Regions from separate parts of the Pseudoalteromonas sp. SWN166 genome, predicted to be linked through region 1. Evidence: predicted binding sites of a transcription regulator. Region 1 holds the regulator's gene; each other region holds the start of a gene.

Region 1 (5,230 bases):
TGTCAGTCGCTGTTTGCGCACGCTCGGTTAAACTTAATAGCTGGTATTTGTTATTAATTGCTTTGTGAAGTGTTTCAAGCGCGGGTGTGGCGCTGCCTAATATAAGCGGGATTTTATGCTGAAAAGCTCTGTAAGCGGCTAAATCACGAGCATGGTAACGAAGAGTATCTTGTTGTTTAAATGACGAGTCGTGTTCTTCATCAACAACAATCATACCGAGTTTTAAAAATGGTAGAAAAATACTCGAACGCGTGCCAATAACTATCGCGCAACTGCCTTTTTCGCAAAAACGCCATGTTTGTAAACGTTCGTTGTCGGTAAGTGCTGAGTGCCAAAGCATAATGGGTGTATCAGGAAAGCGGCGGCGAAAACGGTTTACGGTTTGTGGTGTTAGGCCGATTTCGGGCACGAGTACGAGAGCTTGCTCGCTACGTTTGAGTACTTCTTCTAGGCACTGTAAATACACTTCAGTTTTACCGCTGCCCGTTACGCCTTCTAATAAAAAGCTGCTAAAGCCAGTACTTTGATTTATAGCTGTGCAAGCAACCGCTTGTTCTTTATTAAGTACTGGTTTACTACCGACGGTTGGCGCAACGCTTTGCCATTGGTTATCGTGCTCAATAGTTTGTGTTATGAGTTCTTTATCTATTAGGCTATCTATTGTTTTTTTACTAAAGCCCAATGCTTTTAACTCAGTTAATGATGACTTACCTGATTGCGATAACTGCTTTAATAGGTTGAGCTGTGTTTTAGCTTTTAATGACGGTACTTTTGCACCTTTTTCTGTCAGGGCAACCATATTAATACTGGTTTTATCAGGCGATTCACCTTGGCGAAGTACAGCCGGTAGCGCTATATGAATAGTTTCGCCTAAGGGATAACAATAATAGCGGGCAGTAAAGCTAAGGAGCTCTAAGTGCTGGGCACTTAAAATGGGGGTGTCGTCGATGACTTCTATGATGCTTTTTATTTTATTTTCTGGGACGTCGGTACTGCTCTTAATACCCAAAACAACAGCTACTTTTTTTTGATTACCAAAAGGTACCAAAACCCGCATGCCAGGTAGTAAAGGAGTTGATAAGCCACTGAGCTGTTCTTCTATTTTATAATCAAAGGTGCGTGGAAGCGGAACTTTAATAGCAACTTCAACAAAACTCATAACAACTCAACCCGTAAAATTAATGCTGTAATGTACTAAAAATAACGCTAAAAACCTACTAGCAATAGTACTTGAGAGCGAGATTGTTCACTTTTTTGGCAAAAACATAAATAAATACTTGTGTAGGGGGAGGTTGTTGGATAAAATCCGCCACCAACAAATTTGTTTTAACGACGTATGGTGCCAAACTCCGGGTTTGGAGAGCGATGCGGCCTTAACTAGAGGTTCCTATGAAAGAAGGTATTCACCCTAAGTACGAAGTAATTTCTGCAACATGTTCATGCGGAAACCAATTCGAAACTAGCTCAACTCTTTGTAAAGACATTCACTTAGACGTATGTTCTGCGTGTCACCCGTTTTACACTGGTAAGCAAAAAGTTTTAGACACTGGCGGACGTGTTGATCGTTTCAACAAACGCTTCGGTGCACTTGCCAGCAAGAAATAATTATTGCTGTTTAGTTAAAAAAAGCACTTTAGGGTGCTTTTTTTGTGCCTAAAATTTGTTATTTATTATTTTACTTCGTTGATTTTAGCTATACCCCCCTTTTGCATAACTATTTCCTATTCTTATTCTGAGTATGCATAAACCTTTACAGACAAATCGATAGATATTCTCTATATTTTAAATAGTATAATTTTTAACTAGGTTGATAAAAGTAGCTAACGTGGGCTTATCTGTTTTTAAAGTTGAGTAGTAGGCTGTTATTTTAAGTTTATGCTGATACTTTATACATACATTTTATTAATATTTTAATAAGTATAAAAGCACCTCAAAACTTACTTTTTAGGTGAATTTTTATTTATGAAATGTTGATATAATTCTGCAAAGTTACTGAAAAACCTCTTAAAATCAAAGGATATAGCATATAACAGGATAGACCTGATATTGCTTGGAATTTAAAAATAATAAGGGTATCGTACCCCAAGACTCCACCTCTCACTTTAACTTAAATTGCAGGATACCATCGCGTTATGTCTGACTTTCGTGAACAAGCACTACATTATCACTCACATCCCGTACCTGGTAAAATTAGCATTGAGCTAACAAAGCCCGCTGAAACGGTTCATGATCTCGCACTTGCGTATAGCCCAGGTGTTGCCGAACCTGTACGTGAAATTGCTGCAGATCCTGCAAATGCATATAAATATACCGGTAAAGGTAATATGGTTGCGGTTATCACTAACGGTACTGCAATTTTAGGACTTGGTAATTTAGGTCCTTTAGCGTCTAAACCTGTGATGGAAGGTAAAGCGTTATTGTTTAAACGTTTTGCAGGGCTTGATTCTATCGATATTGAAGTTAAGCACAAAACAACAGAAGACTTTATTAATACGGTTGCCAACATTGCCGACACATTCGGCGGTATCAACCTTGAAGATATTAAAGCCCCAGAGTGTTTCGAAATTGAAAAGGCATTGATTGAACGTTGTAGTATTCCGGTTTTTCATGATGATCAACACGGTACTGCAATTGTAACGGCTGCTGGTATGCTCAACGCGCTAGAAGTACAAGGTAAATCAATTGAAGATGCAATTATTGTATGTTTAGGGGCTGGCGCTGCAGCAGTTGCGTGTATGGAGCTGTTAATTAAGTGTGGTGCACTGCGTGAGCACATTTACATGCTGGACCGTAAAGGTGTTATTCATACTCGTCGCGATGACTTAAACGAATACAAACAACTGTTTGCTAACAATACCGATAAACGTACGCTGCAAGATGTAATTGCAGATGCGGATGTATTTGTAGGCGTTTCTGGCCCTAACTTATTAGCGGCTGAAGATTTAAAGCTAATGGCAGCAAAACCGGTTGTGTTTGCGTGTTCAAATCCAGATCCTGAGATTGATCCTGCACTTGCGCACGGCGCACGCAATGATTTAATTATGGCAACAGGGCGCTCTGATTACCCTAACCAAGTTAATAATGTTTTATGCTTCCCGTTTATTTTCCGTGGTGCACTTGATGTACGTGCAAGCGCTATTAACGATGAAATGAAAATTGCTGCAGTAGAGGCTATTCGTAGTATTGCCAAAGAACCTGTACCAGCAGAGGTTTTAAAAGCCGCTGGTGTTGATAAACTAGAATTTGGTGCGCAGTATATTATTCCAAAACCAATGGATCCACGTTTACTACCGCGTATAGCAAGAGCTGTTGCACTTGCTGCTGTTGAGTCGGGTGTAGCACAAATTGATTTACCAGAAAATTATATGCGGTAATACCAATCCGCAATAATACTTAATCAATTTGAGGGATTAAATCTGACGTTAACTACGTTAAAAATTTCTGATATAGAACAACTAAATAACGAAATTTTTGCCTTGTTATCGACACGATTTTCTTCCCTCAAAATAGATCACTTCATTAAGCGAATTGGTATAAATCTATACAGTAGATCTATGCAATAAAATTTAGACATAAAAAAACCTCAGTATTAACTGAGGTTTTTTTTATGTTTTTGTAATATTTATTCTTCGTTTAAAACGGGTACTTCTAGACCCATTTCTTGCATTATTTTTTTAACTTCTTCTGGCACTTTTTCGGCGTTATCTTTACGTAGGTCGTCATCATTTGGTAAAGGTTGGCCAGTAAAAGCATGCAAAAACGCTTCGCATAGCAATTCACTATTTGTAGCATGGCGGAGGTTGTTGATTTGACGACGTGTACGTTCGTCAGTTAATACCTTTAATACATTTAGCGGGATCGAAACGGTGATCTTTTTAACTTGCTCTGATTTTTTCCCGTGTTCTGCGTATGGGTGAATATATTCACCATTCCATTTAGCCATAAGATGTATCGTTGCCTCAGATTATTAATTTCTCACACGGCATAAAAAGCGTGTAAATATGCGTGAAATTCTATCGATTTAAAAAAGATAGTCAAATAATAGATACAGATCTACCTTAATAAGCCTATTGTGAATGTAAATATAGGCGCACTTTAACAAACTTAATTGTACCGTTAGTTATGGCTATCTTTATTTTTAGCCATCTAGAGCTTTAAAATACTTTGACTTATCAAAATGGATAACTTACTCTTTTAGACGTCTAAACATCCAAATTAATCAGGTAACGAATATGAGCGAAGAAAATAAAGCAACCATTGCTGTGCGTAACGGCGTTGATGCTGATAAACATCATGGAGCGGTAGTACCGCCAATCTATTTATCGACTACGTATTCGTTTGCCGACTTTGATACTAAACGCGAGTATGACTATGGTCGTAGCGGCAATCCTAATCGGGATATTTTAGCTGAAACGCTTGCTAAGCTTGAAGGTGGTGCTCGCGGCATAATTACTGCCACAGGCATGGCTGCCGTACATTTAGCTACTCAGCTACTTAACAGTGACGATACGCTAGTAATTCCACATGATTGTTATGGTGGTAGTTATCGTTTATTTACATCGCTGCAAAAACGCGGCTTACTAAAGCTCGAAATACTAGATTTAACAAAACCAGAAAGCCTGCAACAAATTTTAGCAATTAAACCTAAACTCATATGGATAGAAACGCCAAGTAACCCGGTACTTCGTTTAACAGACATTAAAGCGGTTACCGATGTTGCAAAAAAATGCGGTGCATTGGTGGCTGCAGATAACACGTTTTTGTCACCGGCCTTACAAAATCCTATTAAGTTTGGTGTCGATATTGTGGTGCATTCAACGACTAAATACATTAACGGACACTCAGATGTTGTGGGTGGCGCTGTTATTGCCGCAACACAAGAGTTAGGCGATGAGCTTGCTTGGTGGGCTAATAACATTGGTATTACGGGCGCACCTTTTGATAGCTATTTAACGCTACGTGGTTTACGTACTTTAAATGTGCGCCTAAGGCAGCATCAAGAAAATGCACTGGCAATAGCTAAATACCTTGAAAGCTCTGAATTTGTAAGCCAAGTTTATTACCCAGGTCTTAAGTCACATCCTCAACATGAACTAGCTAAAGCACAGCAGCTTGGTTTTGGTGGCATGGTTAGTTTTGATATTAAAGGCGATATAAACGACGCTGCAGCATTTTTAACTAGCCTTAAAACGTTTAGTTTAGCTGAGTCATTAGGTGGCGTAGAGAGCTT
Region 2 (5,230 bases), on a different contig from region 1:
AGCCGTATGCTTTAAAGCGCGCTGGTGTATCATCGGTAAACCAACCTTCTACTTCACCATCGATTGAAATGCCGTTGTCATCCCAAAACGCAACAAGTTTACCAAGGCCTAATGTGCCAGCAAGTGAACCTGCTTCATGTGAAATACCTTCCATTAGGCAACCGTCGCCCATAAATGCATAGGTAAAGTGATCAACAATATCGTGACCTTCACGGTTAAACTGTGCAGCAAGTGCTTTTTCAGCAATTGCCATACCTACTGCATTTGTGATCCCTTGACCTAATGGACCCGTAGTAGTTTCGATTCCTGGTGCATAGCCATACTCAGGGTGACCTGGTGTTTTAGAATGCATTTGACGGAAGTTTTTAATTTCGTCTAGCGGTAAGTCGTAACCACTTAGGTGCAATAGAGAATATATAAGCATTGAACCGTGGCCGTTTGAAAGAATAAATCTGTCACGGTCAGCCCACTCTGGATTCGTTGGGTTATGTTTTAGATAATCGCGCCATAATACTTCTGCGATATCAGCCATGCCCATAGGGGCTCCAGGGTGACCAGATTTGGCCTTTTGTACTGCGTCCATTGACAAGACGCGAATAGCATTTGCAAGTTCTTTGCGAGATGGCATGAATTCTCCTACCTTTATGTGTATTTGCGCGGGTATTTATGTGTTTGTTTATGCACCCAAGTAACTTGGGTTCGTTTATACCGACCATTCTTACTTATTGTGGGGGCGGTGTGCAATTAAAAACCCTATAAAAGTGAGGCATTATGAATATTTTTTAAGACCAAAAAGTTATTAGTAATTTTATTTAGACGTCTAGGCGTAAAAACACTATGCAAGGTGTTTTGTTTTCGATAAAATACGCCCCTTAATTTTTTAGCGCTAATACCGACGTTTGTGAAGCGCAATATTTGTGAGCAGAATTACAATGGCAAAACATTTATTTACTTCTGAATCAGTTTCTGAAGGTCATCCGGATAAAATCGCCGATCAAATCTCTGATGCGGTACTTGATGCTATCCTAGAGCAAGACTCTCATGCCCGTGTTGCATGCGAAACTTACGTAAAAACCGGTATGGTTATGGTTGGTGGTGAAATCACTACTAGCGCATGGGTTGATATCGAAGAAATTACACGTAAAACAATTCGTGACATTGGCTACACAAATTCAGACATGGGTTTCGATGCGGACTCGTGTGCTATTTTAAACACTATTGGTAAACAGTCTCCTGACATTAACCAAGGTGTTGACCGTACTAGCCCAGAAGAGCAAGGCGCTGGCGACCAAGGCTTAATGTTTGGTTATGCATGTAACGAAACAGAAGTACTAATGCCTGCTCCAATTACTTACTCGCACCGTTTAGTTCAACGCCAAGCTGAGGTTCGTAAAAGCGGCGAGCTTAACTGGTTACGTCCAGATGCAAAATCTCAAGTTACTTTTGCATACGAAAACGGCAAACCAGTAGGTATTGATGCTGTAGTACTTTCTACTCAGCACAGCGAAGATATTTCACAAAAAGATTTAGTAGAAGCGGTGATGGAAACAATCATCAAGCCGGTACTTCCTGCAGAGCTTATTACAAGCGCGACTAAGTTTTTCATTAACCCAACGGGTCGCTTTGTAATTGGCGGACCAATGGGCGATTGTGGTTTAACTGGTCGTAAAATCATTGTAGATACATACGGTGGTATGGCTCGTCACGGTGGTGGTGCTTTCTCTGGTAAAGATCCATCAAAAGTTGACCGTAGTGCTGCATACGCTGCACGTTACGTAGCTAAAAATGTAGTGGCTGCTGGCCTTGCTGATAAGTGTGAGCTACAAGTTTCTTACGCAATTGGTGTTGCAGAGCCAACTTCTATCAGCGTTGAAACGTTTGGTACAAGCAAGCTAGAAGAAAGCCGTTTAATCGAGCTTATTCGTGAACACTTTGACCTACGCCCTTACGGCTTAATTCAAATGCTTGATTTAGAGCGCCCTATCTACCTTCCTACAGCGGCTTACGGCCACTTTGGTCGTGAAGAGTTCCCATGGGAACGTACAGATAAAGCAGACGCACTTCGCGCAGCTGCTGGCCTTTAAGCCAAAATTGTTGTAGTAAATTAAAAACGGCCCTTTTAAGGGCCGTTTTTACATCTAAAACTTATTCGCTATATTGTTTGTAGAGCGCCGACAAAATAACTATTAAATCGACCTCGAATTCTTTTGTACTTTAGGTATATACTCATTTCATTATAAAAGCTTTAGGGACAGTTAAATGGCCGATAACTTTCGTGTTATATTTTCAGGACTTGCCGATAACGTTGACATAAAAACAGCGTGCGCAAACTTAGCTGCAAAATTAAAAACGTCAGATGAAAAAGTAGCTCTTTTTTTTAAAGGTAAGCCACTGTTTGCACCAAGCGATAAAGACAAAGCGTTAAAACAGGCTAAATTACTAGCAAGCTTAGGCATTAAAAGTAAGCTTCAAGCTGTTTCAAACATCATTCAAAATGGCTCAAACCCTGCTGCAAATAACAACCAACGTGATGAACGTATTTTTGATGCACTCGATTACATCACTAGCAGCTTAATTCGCCTTGAAGAAAAACTAGATGAGTTAGAGCAACGTCTTCCTGAAACTCAATTAAAAGCACCAGACGAAAATATTGACGAATGGCAAGATGACGACCTAATGCTAGATGATGACTTAGCAACACCTAAAAAACGTAGCAACTTACTTTTGTATTCACTAATTGCTACTGCCACAACGTTGCTAATAGTGTTGGCTATTTTTTTAGTTTTTCCTGATTTATTCTCTTTTTAGTAGCGGTTTAATAATTTAATGAGCAATAAGCGCGCACAAATAAGAACTGATATTCGTGAAATTCGTAATAACTTGTCAAATAATCAGCAAGTAATTGCTGCTCAATCGCTAAAAATGAATTTTATTCAACATCTAAAAAGCGAAAAAACAACAAATTCAAAGCATATTGCCATTTATTTAAGTAACGATGGAGAACTAGACACCTCATTGTTAATTAAAGAATTATGGAGTTTAAAGCATGCTATTCACCTACCTATAATACACCCATTTAATGGCGCTAATTTACTATTTCAGCGCTATGAGAAAAACTCACCCATGAGAGCAAATCGCTATGGTATCTTGGAGCCTAAGCTGAACTGCTCTCAAATATGCCCATTACCAGCGCTTGATTACCTCCTTATGCCATTAGTTGCATTTGACAAACAAGGTAATCGCCTAGGAATGGGAGGTGGGTTTTACGACAGAACATTGGCACGTTTACACGAACAAAATTGGCAAAAACCGCAACTAATTGGCCTTGCACATGAATGCCAAAAAGTTGAAACTTTACCAATAGAATCGTGGGATGTACCACTTAAAACCATTATCACCCCAGATAAAACATACAGTTGGTAACATTTAAATTTAGTTACTAACCGCATATTTCTGACATATATGAGCACAAAGCAATGACACAAGACGAATTAAAAAAAGCAGCTGCTTGGGCAGCACTCGAGTTTGTAAAAGAAAACACCATTGTAGGCGTAGGTACAGGCTCTACTGTTAACCATTTTATTGATGCTCTTGGCTCAGTAAAAGACACTATTGTAGGCGCGGTATCTAGCTCAGAAGCTTCAACTGCGCGACTACAAGCGTTAGGTATTGAAGTATTTGAGCTTAATAATGTTGCTGCTTTAGATGTATACGTTGATGGCGCTGACGAAATAAACGCTCAGAACGAAATGATTAAAGGTGGCGGTGCAGCCCTTACTCGCGAAAAAATAGTAGCTGCTGTTGCTAAGCAATTTGTGTGTATTGTTGATAACACCAAATTAGTAGATACATTAGGCGATTTTCCGCTTCCGGTAGAAGTTATTCCGATGGCGCGCAGCTACGTTGCACGAGAATTATTAAAACTTGGTGGTGACCCTGTTTATCGCCAAGGTGTTGTTACCGATAACGGTAACGTTATATTAGATGTATTTAACTTAAAAATTACCAATGCTAAACAACTTGAAGCACAAATAAATTCAATTGTTGGCGTAGTTACCAACGGCCTATTTGCGATGCGTGGTGCTGATAAAGTGATTATCGGTACTAAAAATGGGCCACAAATTAAATAGGATGAGGTTATGAGTAAGGTATCGTTAGCAAAAGACAAGATTAAAATTCTCTTGCTTGAAGGTGTTCACCAAAGCGCTGTTGAAACGCTAAAACGTAACGGCTATAGCAATATCGACTACGTTAAAACATCCTTACCTGAGGACGAGCTAAAAGAGCGCATTAAAGATGTTCACTTTGTAGGGCTTCGTTCTCGTACTCATATTAACCAAGCCGTACTAGACTCAGCTGAAAAGCTAGTTGCTGTAGGTTGTTTTTGTATTGGTACAAACCAAGTTGATTTAGATGCAGCACGCGAACGCGGTATTGCTGTATTTAACGCTCCATTTTCTAATACTCGTTCAGTTGCTGAACTTGTACTTGGTGAAATCCTACTTTTATTACGCGGTATTCCAGAGCGTAATGCAGCGGCTCATCGTGGTGGCTGGTTAAAAACAGCAAATGGTTCGTTTGAAGCACGTGGTAAAACTTTAGGTATTATTGGCTACGGTCACATTGGTACTCAGCTAGGCATTATGGCTGAAAACATCGGTATGAACGTTGAATATTACGATATCGAAGATAAGTTATCACTGGGTAATGCAAAGCAAGTGCACAACCTAACTCAGCTGTTACAACGCTCTGATATTATTAGCTTACACGTACCAGAAACACCGCAAACTAAAAACCTAATAGGTAGCGCAGAACTTACTGTTATGAAGCAGGGATCTATTTTGATCAATGCTTCACGCGGAACTGTTGTTGATATTGATGCACTTGCAGAAGCACTAACAGAGAAAAAACTAAGTGGTGCAGCAATCGATGTATTCCCTACTGAGCCAAAATCTAACGATGAAGAATTTGTATCGCCACTGCGCCAATTCGACAATGTTATTTTAACACCGCACATTGGTGGATCAACACAAGAAGCACAAGAAAACATAGGTATTGAAGTAGCGGGTAAACTGGCTAAATATTCAGATAATGGCTCAACTATTACTGCGGTTAACTTCCCTGAAGTATCGCTGCCTGAGCTTGCTAATCGTAGCCGTTTATTACACGTACACCACAACCGCCCTGGTGTACTAACGCAAATTAACCAAGCGTTTGCACAGCACGGTAT
Region 3 (5,230 bases), on a different contig from region 1:
AAAACACCAAACTTAATTTTCCTGAGGAAGCCGATGAGTTTGATGTAACCAATGGCGAAAAAGTTATTTTAAAGGTAAAGCGCAAAGGTAAAACCAGCCAATGCCCAACACTTACAAACAGCCTAATAAAAAATTATGTTGAGTTTTCTGGTACTACTTTCCCGCATGTAATTATTCCATTAATGGGTAAGCAAGAGGTAATGATAAACCCTGCGCGCCCGATGGTGATTTACGAATCAATGATTATCAACCTTGATAATCTTGATATTAAAGCACCAGAACTTGAGTTTGCAGAGCCTAGTTTTGAGTACGCCGGTAAGCGCGGAAAAATTACACTACGTTTTAACCTGTTAGAAAACGGCGTTAAAGTAGGTAGTGGTGAAAAGCATATGGTAGTTTCGGGTATACGCGAATACTGCCAAGCAACAGTTGACGATTTAATAGCGTTTTACAACGAGCGTAAAGCGACACTAAAGCCAGCTTAAAGCTACAGTAAATTAGAAAAGGCGCTAAATACAGCTGTTATTTAGCGCCTTTTTTATTGCTTTTTTTATTGTTTTAGCGCTAAAGCGAAAGTGAGTAACCACGATTAAATACTTTTCTGGACTGGTTAATTTACGCAGTACAGTAATATGCGTACAATAGCGCTCTTTGTTATTTTAAAGCTAAGCCTATGTCTGCCACTACGTTCTCATCACTTAATCTCGACCCGTTATTATTAACAGCGATTGAGCAAAATAATTACACTCAACCTACCGCAATTCAGATTAAAACCATTCCGCCTATTTTAGCGGGAAGTGATGTAATGGGCAGCGCACAAACAGGCACAGGTAAAACCGCCGCTTTTGTTTTACCTTTATTACATAAGCTTTTAAATACCCCTAAAAAAGATGAGCAAGGCCTTGCTCGTGTAGTCATTTTAACGCCAACCCGTGAGCTGGCTCAGCAAGTATTTGCAAGCTTTGAAAAATACGCACAAGGCACTAATATCAATGGTGCTTTAGCCTATGGTGGCGCAAGTATTGGCCCTCAAATAAAAGCACTTAAAACAGCGCAAGTTATAGTGGCAACACCAGGGCGTTTGCTTGATCATATAGTTAAAGGCAGTGTGATACTTTCAAGCGTAGATTCGCTTGTATTTGACGAAGCCGACCGCATGCTTGATATGGGCTTTATTGATGAAATAAGACGCATATTGCGCCATATTCCAGGCGATCGCCAAACTTTACTATTTTCAGCTACGTTTGATGACAGCGTGTTTGAACTCAGTAAAAAGTTACTTAAAAACCCAGAACTAATTGAAGTTGATAAACGTAACTCAGCCGCGGTTGAAGTAGAGCAAGTTATTTACGCTGTAGATGAGGATCGTAAGCGCGAACTTGTATCGCACATGATTGGTATGAAAAACTGGCGCCAAGTGCTTATTTTTACTCGCACAAAACAAATGGCTGATCAGCTTGCTAAAGAAATGTGTAAAGACGGTTTAAAAACCGAATCAATCCATGGTGACAAATCGCAAGGCGCACGCGACCGTGCATTGCAAAACTTTAAAGAAGGTATTACACGCGTACTTGTTGCAACCGATGTAGCTGCGCGTGGTTTAGATATTTCTACACTTAGATACGTAATTAACTTTGAACTACCGTACATTGCCGAGGATTACGTGCACCGTATTGGCCGTACAGGTCGTGCTGGCGAACAAGGACTTGCTATGTCGCTGGTAAGTCTTGATGAGCAATGGCTGCTAGAAGAAATTGAAGTACTACTCGATACGCGTTTAACGCCGCAGTGGTTAGGAGGTTACGAGCCAGATCCTAATAAAAAGCCAAAAGATAATCGTAAAAATACTAACAAGTCGCGAAAAGATCGCGATAAAAAACGCATCACTGGCAAAAGAGAGCCAAGTAGACGTCGTAAATAATAGCTTTTACTTTGCTTTTTTGCCTATACTGGAGCTACTAAATAGCCGAGGTAAAGTTAATGTTTGAAACTGATAAATGGGCATTCTCTGGTATTGATGGCCAAATATCTTTGCATAAATGGCAAAAAACAATCGACCTTATAACGGGGCTTTTTTCGGCCCCGTCGGGTTATATAGTTCAGGCAACAAGCAAAGGCTATCGCGTTGTTATTAGAAGTAACGAAGGCGGCTCTAGCTTTGAGACCAATCCTATACTTCCTCCTCAAACACCTCTGTTTTGTCGGTACGTTGCTGAAACTAAAAATATTTTATATGTTAATGATGCAAGCAATAACGATGCATGGAACACCCTACCAGAAGTCGTTGAAGATGGTGTTGAATCCTACCTCGGTTTACCTATTCATTGGCCTGAAGGCGAAGTATTTGGCACGCTATGCTTAAAAGATACTCAGAAAACAAGCTATACCGATGAATACTTTGAACTCATAGAACAACTACGCGATTTAATTGAAGACGACTTAGCGCTTGTGTATAGCTATGAGCAAATGCGTGAAATAGCCATGCTAGACTCATTAACAAATATTTATAATCGCCGAGCACTTAACTTATTAGCCCAGCAAAAACTTAACTTAGCGCTACGTTTAGGCTTTGACGTGTGTTGTTTGTTTATTGATATAAACGACTTTAAAAAATTAAACGACACTTGCGGACATGAAGTGGGCGACAAAGCATTAATTATATTGGCAGATACGTTAAAAACTCATTTAAGAGATGCGGATATAATAGGGCGTTTAGGTGGCGATGAGTTTGTTGCAGTAATGCAAGTAAGCGATAAAAGTAAAATTAACTACATCATGGATAAAATATCTTCTGAGTACTCAAAAGCCTTACTCAAAGAGGAGGTTTGCGATTTATCGCTTAGTATTGGTTATAGTTTTACTAATAAACAAAAGCAGCCCTTTGAAGCGCTATTAAATGATGCAGACCACGCAATGTATAAAAATAAACAAGCGTATAAGCTCGCTAAAAAAGCACAATAATAAAAGCATTTTACTTAATCTTTGCCCATAAAAAAGCAAGCCATTAGGCTTGCCAAGAAGGGTGTTAATTTGTTTAAGCTATTAGCTTCTCAGCTAGATTTAATTCCATTGTAGCCTTTAGTAAACGATATAAGTTAATTGACGCGTCAATTTCTTCTTTGCGGTTTGTTAAGCTTTCAATATTTAATCCCAGCGGCACATCTAAATGCGCACAGCTTTTAATTATTAAGTCGAGGTTTTCGCGGCAAATACGCACTGATTCGCTTAATGTATTGTCTGCATCAAGCATGCGCCATTTTGTAGCTTCTGGCACTGAAATACCCAACCACTTCATAAAGTCTAAGGTTTTTTCGCCGCCGCACGGGGTAAACGTTAATATAATACGTTGTGGTGTAATACCTTGTGCTTTACATGTACGCGCGTAACTAGTGATTAACTCTATAGTCGCTTGTGCGTCGTAAACAGCTTGCGATATAAAAAACTGACAACCTTGTGCCGTTTTTTCTATTAATCGTTCATGCTCATTTCGTTTGCTTGAATGGCGCTCAGCAATAGTAACGCCACCTAAAAAGAAATCATCTGATTGTTCAGCCAATGCTTTATATGCATCTGGCAGGCTTAACTTTATATCGCCTACCGATGACGGGCTACCTACTAAAACTACATTTTGTAAATCGTAGTCGTTTTTAGTTTCACTTAACCAATCTTTAAATTCGCCCACGCCACGCTGCGCCACACTTTTATAAGTAATTACATCTTGTGCAGATAAATTACGAATTAAATGGCTGTATTCACGCGGATCAACAGTTTGTTTAAACGCAAATGGACGATCTTGATTTGTACGGCTGCTTTCGTCTTGAATGTCGTAAATTATTACACCGTCGTATTCAATTTCGTGTAAGCGACCCAATAGCTTTTCTGCAATGATTTTTAATTGCGCTTTATCGGTGCCAATTTTAGGCGGCGTAGTACCAATAAGATAAACACCTTGTTTGGTGTCCTCTATTTTCTCTTTTAATGATAAAGCCATAATCCTCATTCCAGCCAAGTGCGTGTTGATGGATTTAATATAGCAGCCATTTAGACGTCTAGATAGATTTATTTAATGAAAGTTTTTCAACTAACATGATGTTTATTCATAGTGCATGTTCCCATTACTTATAATTGACACAGTTGTTTACATAATAAATTCCTTTGGGACTCTTATATTTATTGGCTTTGGGGCATAATCGAGGGTGAGTTAGTGTTAAATCTAACAATAAATTTGCTCAATTTAAAAAGGGACAACAATGAAATTTAAATTATTAGCAACCAGCTTAGCGGTATCGCTGGCGTTAACGGGTTGCGCCATGCAGCAAAACCAAAGCACGCAAACAACAGCACAACAAGAACAAGTAAATAAAGCTGATGATCGTGTTTTTTCACAAGATTACTTAATTGAAGAACTAGAAAACGGATTACGCGTAATGGTTGTTAAAACCGATTACCCCGATGTCGTGTCGCTGCAAATTCCGGTATCGGTTGGATCGCGTAACGAAGTTGAAGAGGGCAAAACAGGCTTTGCTCACTTTTTTGAACACATGATGTTTAAAGGCTCACAAAAATACCCTGAAGATGTATATTCAGACATATTAAAAAATTCAGGTGTTGATAACCGCGCGTATACAACAAACGATTTTACAAACTACCACTTAAACTTTTCAAAGCAGCATCTTGATAAAGTACTTGAGCTTGAAGCTGATATTTTTCAAAACTTAACCTACACCGAAGAGCAATTTAGAACCGAAGCACAAACGGTAAAAGGTGAGTACTTAAAAAACAACGCGAGCCCAGTTCGTAAATTATTAAGCGCTGTACGCGAAGAAGCATTTGATAAGCACACGTATAAACACACCACTATGGGCTTTTTTAAAGACATAGAAGCGATGCCTGATCAAATGGCGTACGGTAAAGAGTTTTTTGCTAAATTTTATAAGCCTGAGTATGTATCGCTGGTAATTGTGGGCGATGTAGAGCCAGAAGAAACAATGGCAATGGTTAAAAAGCATTGGGGCAGCTGGAAAAAAGGTAACTACGTTGCTGACATTAAGGCAGAGCCTGTGCAACAAACACCAAAATATTTGCACCAGCAAGATGAAGCGCTACCAGGGCATTGGTTGCTTGTATCGTACAAAGGCGCTGCGTGGGAGCCTGCTAAAAAAGACAGAGCAGCACTTGATTTAATCTCACAACTTTATTTTTCAAATAATTCAGATTTATATCAAGAGCT

Evidence for each region. Region 1 encodes MetJ, which represses methionine synthesis genes. Its sites were predicted from a motif close to TAGACGTCTAGACGTCTA; they were not measured.
Region 2: the regulator MetJ is predicted to act here: its motif matches at 814-831, upstream of metK (methionine adenosyltransferase).
Region 3: the regulator MetJ is predicted to act here: its motif matches at 4,035-4,052, upstream of I6F49_RS08895 (methylenetetrahydrofolate reductase).

What each region holds. Positions count from the first base shown of each region.
Region 1 covers NZ_JADYXB010000029.1:22,727-27,956, forward strand. Annotated here, with positions in the region: gene priA (primosomal protein N') at 1-1,159, opposite strand, end outside; gene rpmE (50S ribosomal protein L31) at 1,390-1,605, shown strand; gene I6F49_RS15285 (malic enzyme-like NAD(P)-binding protein) at 2,133-3,374, shown strand; gene metJ (met regulon transcriptional regulator MetJ) at 3,623-3,943, opposite strand; gene metB (cystathionine gamma-synthase) at 4,233-5,230, shown strand, end outside.
Region 2 covers NZ_JADYXB010000016.1:51,016-56,245, forward strand. Annotated here, with positions in the region: gene tkt (transketolase) at 1-628, opposite strand, end outside; gene metK (methionine adenosyltransferase) at 933-2,084, shown strand; gene I6F49_RS11410 (hypothetical protein) at 2,260-2,808, shown strand; gene I6F49_RS11415 (5-formyltetrahydrofolate cyclo-ligase) at 2,827-3,423, shown strand; gene rpiA (ribose-5-phosphate isomerase RpiA) at 3,477-4,130, shown strand; gene serA (phosphoglycerate dehydrogenase) at 4,140-5,230, shown strand, end outside.
Region 3 covers NZ_JADYXB010000011.1:62,581-67,810, reverse strand. Annotated here, with positions in the region: gene I6F49_RS08910 (DUF3581 domain-containing protein) at 1-485, shown strand, start outside; gene I6F49_RS08905 (DEAD/DEAH box helicase) at 674-1,921, shown strand; gene I6F49_RS08900 (sensor domain-containing diguanylate cyclase) at 1,981-2,961, shown strand; gene I6F49_RS08895 (methylenetetrahydrofolate reductase) at 3,035-3,991, opposite strand; gene I6F49_RS08890 (M16 family metallopeptidase) at 4,251-5,230, shown strand, end outside.